Regions from separate parts of the Marinobacter sp. KMM 10035 genome, predicted to be linked through region 2. Evidence: predicted binding sites of a transcription regulator. Region 2 holds the regulator's gene; the other holds the start of a gene.
The links. The regulator FliA, encoded in region 2, starts transcription of late flagellar genes. The targets are predictions, from matches to a motif close to CTAAAGTTTNNNNNNNNNNNGCCGNTAA.

Region 1: AADB16_RS03785 (methyl-accepting chemotaxis protein) is a predicted target of FliA. The motif match lies at 1,334-1,361, and genes of this name have one in related genera.

What each region holds. Positions count from the first base shown of each region.
Region 1 covers NZ_JBBVMG010000001.1:867,683-871,101, forward strand. Annotated here, with positions in the region: gene AADB16_RS03785 (methyl-accepting chemotaxis protein) at 1-1,235, opposite strand, end outside; gene uvrD (DNA helicase II) at 1,474-3,419, shown strand, end outside.
Region 2 covers NZ_JBBVMG010000001.1:1,927,877-1,931,295, forward strand. Annotated here, with positions in the region: gene flhF (flagellar biosynthesis protein FlhF) at 1-684, shown strand, start outside; gene AADB16_RS08670 (MinD/ParA family protein) at 757-1,569, shown strand; gene AADB16_RS08675 (RNA polymerase sigma factor FliA) at 1,601-2,344, shown strand; gene cheY (chemotaxis response regulator CheY) at 2,507-2,890, shown strand; gene AADB16_RS08685 (protein phosphatase CheZ) at 2,911-3,419, shown strand, end outside.

The sequences.
Region 1 (3,419 bases), 1.1 Mb from region 2:
AGCCCGCGCACTTCATCAGCCACAACTGCGAAACCGCGGCCATGTTCGCCCGCGCGGGCGGCTTCAATGGCAGCGTTCAAAGCCAGCAGGTTGGTTTGTTCTGCAACGGTTTGAATAGTGTCCAGAAGGCCGCCAACCCGGGCGGAGAACTCATCAAACTGGTTCACCAGGCCCGCAGTTTTTTCAATGTCGCCGACCAGCTCGCGGATGGTCGCGACGTTATTCTGCACTTTCTCCTGGCCCGATTGGGCGAAGCGCGCAGCGTCCTGGGTTTGATCCGATGCACTTGAAGCAAAACCGGCAACTTCCTCAACACTTTTTACCAGCTCATCAACCGAGTTTCGGGTGGATGAAATGGCCTGGGCCTGGCTGCTGATGCGCTCAAGGTTTGCTCGGCTGGCATTGGTCAGATGGCCTGTGGCGGTGTTCAGTCCGTTCACGTCATCGCTGATAGTGGCAAACGATTTATGCAGCTTGGCAACGAACAGGTTGAATTGGTTCACTAGCTCCCGAAGCTCATCCCGGCCTTCGTAGTTCAGGCGCCGGGTCAGGTCACCTTCGCCGGAAGCCATGTTCTTCAGGGAGTCGATAATCTGGGTAAGGCTGGCGGATATGGAGCGGCCGATCACCAGGCTGATTGCAATCAGCACAACAACCGTAGAGACCAGGATAATCAGTGCCAGAGTCTGGGCGTTGCTTGAGGCTTCGGCGGTTTCCGAAATAGCGCTCTGGAACCGCGCCCGATTGTTTTCAAGCATGGTGTTCAGGCCGGCCTGTAGCTGCTCCAGGCGCGCTGCGTTGCGGGCCGCGTCGTCACCAATGCGAGTGAAGTCGGCGGTGCCGTCAATAATGGAGGTGGCAAGGCGCGACGCGTTGTCGTAGTAATTGTCGAGGTCTCGGCTCAGCTTTTGGATGTTGCTGGCTTGGGCGGGGCTCAGTTCCGCAATTTTTTCCAGGTTGGTCGCAATGGTGTCTCGATACGCCTGGGTTGCTTCCAGTTGCTGGTCGTCCCCCGTGGTAACTGCACCACTGATTTGTTGCTCCATCAACTTCAACTGGCCTTCGTTGATGGTGGTCAGCTCCAGCGTTGGATAAAGGCGATCTTTTACCTCGCTCAGGCGCTCAGAGTTGGAGCGTTCTGTTATAAATGCGAAGCCCTGACTGATCACGAATGCGAGGATGGCAATGCTGACCAGTAAGCCAAGTTTTTGTGAGATTTTAAGTGATGACAGCATAGTCTTTTCCTGACGGAACAACCCAGTGTGGCGGCACGATCATATAGGTTGCTATGGGTAGACGAAATGGTGATTGTGTTTCGTACTGTTATCTTCTGTTGTCGGCTGATTTTGCAGTAACTTTATAGTGAGGCGAGTCTAAACGATAAACCATCGAGCGGGAGCGGGGCAGGCTCGGCTTTGACTTGTTATAATCTTTTATCTGAATTCCCCATTCTCCGGACTATAGTGATTTTCCATGGATGTCTCCCACATTATCGATTCCCTGAATGATGCCCAGCGTGAGGCGGTTACGGCACAAAATGACCACCTGTTGGTGCTAGCCGGTGCCGGCAGTGGCAAAACCCGGGTGTTGGTGCACAGGATTGCGTGGTTGATGCAGGTGGATCGGGTTCCGCCTACGGGGATTCTGGCGGTGACCTTTACCAACAAGGCCGCCAAAGAGATGCGTTATCGCATTGAAGAGATGATGAACATTCCATCACGGGGGCTTTGGTTTGGTACCTTCCACGGTATCGCCCATCGTTTGCTAAGAGCGCACTCGAAGGATGCCGGGCTGCCGGAGAACTTTCAGGTGCTGGACAGCGATGATCAGCTGCGCATGGTCAAGCGGGTGATGCGGGAGGCCCAGATTGATGAGAGCCAGTTCCCGCCCAAGCAGGCTCAATGGTTTATCAGCAGCCAGAAAGACGAAGGGTTGCGGGCCGATCATATTCAGGAAAACCCGGGGGATCACTTCACTTCCACTATGGTGAAGGTGTACCGCCGATACGAAGAACTTTGCCAACAGAGTGGGCTGGTGGATTTTGGCGAGTTGCTGCTGCGTTCCCACGAACTCTGGCTGCACCGGCCGGAATTGCTGGCCCATTACCAACAGCGGTTTCAGCATATTCTGGTGGACGAGTTTCAGGACACCAACACAATTCAGTACGCCTGGCTGCAGGTTCTTGCGGGTAATCGTGTACCACTGACTGTGGTGGGCGATGACGACCAGTCCATTTACGGCTGGCGTGGCGCCAAAATAGAGAATATCCAGCAGTACCAACGGGATTTTCCGAACTCCCGGCTGGTGCGCCTGGAACAGAACTACCGCTCTACACAGCTGATTCTGAAAGCTGCTAATGCCGTAATTGCCAACAACCAGGGCAGGCTCGGTAAAGAGCTTTGGACAGATGGCGTGGAAGGTGAGCCCATCAGTCTGTACGCAGCATTCAACGAGCAGGACGAAGCCAACTATATCGCCGACAGCATCTCCAGCTGGGTCAATGAAGGCAACCTGCGTAGCGAATCCGCCATCTTGTACCGCTCCAACGCCCAATCCCGGGTGCTGGAAGAGTCCTTGATGCGCCAGGGCATCCCTTACCGGGTGTACGGCGGCCTGCGCTTTTACGACCGCCAGGAAATCCGCAACGCCTTGGCTTACTTGCGCTTGGTGCACTACCGGCGGGACGATGCAGCCTTCGAGCGAGTGGTGAACTTGCCCACCCGTGGCATAGGCGCAAAAAGCCTGGCGGAGCTGCGTGAATATGCAAGCAACCTGAGCATATCTCTATGGGAGTCGGCCGAGCGATTGCTGGCGGCCGGGCAGGTGAAAGGTCGTGCCAAAACCGGGCTGCAGGCGTTCCTCGATATTATAGAAGAGCTGTCTGCGATGGCTGAAGGCGCGTCGCTTCATGGGCTTATGAAGCAGACCATCGAAGCCAGCGGCCTGAAGGACTACCACGCCAGTGAAAAAGGCGAGAAGGCTCAGGCGCGGGTGGAGAACCTGGAAGAGCTGGTTAACGCCCTTGCAGATTTTGATGTGGAAGAGGGTGTGGACCCGCTCTCGGAGTTTATTGCTCAGGCAGCTCTGGATGCTGGCGAATCTCAGGCGGAAGATCACGAAGACAGTGTGCAGCTCATGACTTTGCACTCTGCAAAAGGCTTGGAATTCCCGTTGGTATTCCTTGCCGGTGTTGAAGAGGGTTTGTTCCCTCACAGCATGTCTCTGGAAGAGCCGGGGCGCATGGAGGAAGAGCGGCGGCTGGCCTATGTAGGCATCACCCGGGCCATGAAAAAGTTGGTGATTACCTACGCCGAATCCCGCCGTTTGTACGGTCAGGAGAAGTTCAACGCGCTTTCCCGATTCGTTCGGGAGATTCCCGGCGATTGCCTGCAGGAGGTGCGCCTACGTAATACGGTAAC
Region 2 (3,419 bases):
CGCACACCCAATCAGGAATGGCTTGACGAAGGCGGTGTATACGCATTGGTTGGCCCTACAGGTTCTGGAAAAACAACCACCATAGGTAAGCTTGCAGCGCGTTACGTGCTGAAACACGGTGCCGATTCAATCGCTCTGGTTACGACAGATAGATACCGGGTTGCGGCCCATGAACAGCTTTTCGTATTTGGCCGTATATTGAATGTGCCGGTGCGAGTGGTGGATGAAAGCAACACCCTTGACGATATTCTTGATGAGCTGTCAGATCGGCACCTGGTGTTGATTGATACAGCGGGTCTAACCAGCACAGATAGAGGGTATCAAGAGCAGTTGGCAGAGTTGGCCCGTAGTCATCATAAGGTCCGGACACACCTGGTGGTTTCTGCAACTAGCCAGCCGCGCATTATGAAATCCGTCTGGCATTGCTATAAGATGGCAGGTCTTACAGGCTGTGTGATGACCAAGATTGACGAGGCCCTGACTCTGGGCGAATCTTTGGGCTTTGTGATGGAAACCGGGTTGCCGGTTGCCTACTACACAGATGGACAAAAAATCCCGGGGGATCTGCATCATGCTGAAGCAGTTCCACTTGTTCGTTTAGGCGTTGAGCGCCTGAAATTGCTTCAGCAGCAGGCAGCGGCAGAGACGTTGCCTGGCACAGAGCGCCCGCGGGAAATTGCGTGAGGCTCTGAAGTTCCGAGTTGTATCCGGCTATGAACCATATCCGGTTAATCCTGGCGAGAGATTATAAACAGTATGAGCAAAGCACATCCGGTACAGGTGATCGCGGTTTCCGGCGGCAAGGGCGGGGTCGGCAAGAGCAATATTTCAGTTAATCTTGGCATCGCTCTGGCTCAAAAAGGCAGGCGCGTTGTGTTGCTCGATGCCGATCTGGGCCTGGGAAATCTTGATGTGCTGCTCGGGGTAACCGCCAATCGTACCTTGCAGGATGTTTTGGCAGGAGAATGTGACCTCCGGGACGTTCTGGTAAATGGCCCTGGCGGGGTGAAGATTGTACCGGCATCTTCCGGAACTCAGCGCATGACTCAGCTCAGTCCCATGGAACACGCGGGCCTGATTAACGCATTCAGCGAGCTGGGCGATCAAATTGATGTGCTTATTGTGGATACAGCGGCCGGGATTTCAGAGTCTGTTGTAAGTTTTTTGCGGGCCTCGCAAGAACTGCTGTTGGTGGTGTGCGATGAGCCCACATCCATAACGGATGCCTACGCTCTGATTAAGCTGATGAACCGTGATTACGGTACTAATCGCTTCCGCATCCTTGCCAATCAGGTGAGTAGTGAGCAGGAAGGCCGCCATTTATTTGAAAAAATAACCCGGGTAACCGAACGATTTCTCGATGTGGCACTACAATATGTAGGTATGGTGCCCTACGACGAAGCTGTGAAGAAAGCCGTTCAGCGCCAGAAAGCCGTGCTGGATGCATACCCCCGAGCGAAAGCGTCGCTTGCGATCAAGGCACTGGCTGACAAGGTAGAAAGCTGGCCACTGCCTTCATCACCCCGCGGACACTTGGAGTTCTTTGTGGAGCGGCTCGTCGAAGTCTGAAACGGATCCCGTAAAAAATAAAACCGGATGCATGACATTGGCGAAAAACCTGGGAATTTATCATCAGGCTGGTGTGAAAAGTCCCTCGGACCTCATAGAAACTCACGCCCCCCTGGTAAAGAAAATCGCACTTCATCTTTTGGCTCGGCTACCGGCCTCGGTGCAGCTCGACGACCTCATGCAGGCGGGCATGATCGGGTTGTTGGAGGCCGCACAGCGCTATAGTTCGACCAAAGGCGCAACCTTTGAAACCTATGCTGGAATTCGCATCCGTGGATCCATGGTGGATGAAATTCGCAAAGGCGACTGGGTGCCGCGCTCTGTTCACCGAAACGCCCGTCGTGTCGCCCGTGCAATCAAGGCCGTAGAAGATCGAGAGGGTCGCGAAGCCCAAGACTTTGAAGTGGCCGAAGAGCTCGATATGGAGCTTTCGGAGTACCACGCCACTCTGGCCGACACCAATAGCGGACGGCTTTTTAGTCTTGATGAGCTCAATGAATCCGGTGAGCTGCCGATAGAAGAAACAGAGGCCCGGGATAATCCGCTGGATGATCTCACATCTGATTCGTTTCGCAGCAACCTGGCGGCCGAGATTGAGCTGCTTCCCGAGCGGGAAAAGCTTGTGCTGAGCCTGTATTACACGGAAGAGCTCAACCTCAAAGAGATTGGCGCTGTGTTGGGTGTCAGTGAAAGTAGAGTTAGCCAGATTCACAGTCAGGCCGCGTTGAGATTGCGTGGAAGGCTGTCCGAGTGGCGCCTTGAGGAGCACAGCTAGGCGTGGCAGGAGACTTCAGGGTTCTGATGAAGTGTAGTATTTGGTAACCGATGCTTTACAAGCGCGATAAAGATCAGACAATACATGGTTAAATCAGCGGCCTGCTACACTTTAAGCGCAAAGGTCAAAACGAATTCCGGGTCTTAATAACTGGAGGTCCCTTTGGACAAAAACATGAAAATTCTCATTGTGGATGACTTCTCCACAATGCGACGGATCATCAAAAACCTGCTCCGTGATCTGGGCTTCACCAATACTGATGAAGCGGATGACGGCAATACGGCTTTGCCCATGCTGAAAAGTGGCAAGTACGACTTTCTTGTGACGGATTGGAACATGCCGGGAATGTCTGGCTTTGATCTGCTCAAGGCCGTGCGGGCCGATGAAAACCTGAAAACCCTTCCTGTTTTGATGGTTACCGCCGAAGCCAAACGTGACCAGATTGTTGCAGCGGCTCAGGCTGGCGTAAATGGGTACGTGGTAAAACCATTTACTGCAGCCGTTCTAAAAGAAAAAATCGAGAAGATTTTTGAACGAATTCAGTAACTGGAAATTGGATGGGTCGTATGAGCGATAACAAGAAGATCCATCGGGGTCTTGAGCCAGAAGTGACCGAAAAGCTCCGGCACCAGGCAGCAGAGCTCGCCCAAAGCGTTGAGCGCGGTGATTATGCCAGCGCTATGAACCTGATCAACGAGTTAAGCGAGGTCAGGGACCAGAGTCTTTATCGTGAAGTCGGCCGTTTGACGCGAACGCTTCATGAGGCAATTCGCAACTTCCAGATAGATCCGCGCAGCCCGGAGCAGAAAGAAGTCCTGTCCCTGATGACCGATGCGTCCGACAGGCTGGCTTACGTTGTTCAAATGACTGGCCAGGCTGCCAATCGCACTATGGATCTGGTTGAAGAGAGCATGCCTCTTGCTCAAACCCTGCGCGAAGAAGCTACGTCATTGAGCCAGGAGTGGCAGCGATTGCGCCGCCGCGAAATGCAGCCCGCTGAATTCCGTGATTTGTATGGCCGTATCGACGCCTTTTTTCTGAGCGTAACCAACGATGCGGACACCCTCTATAACGG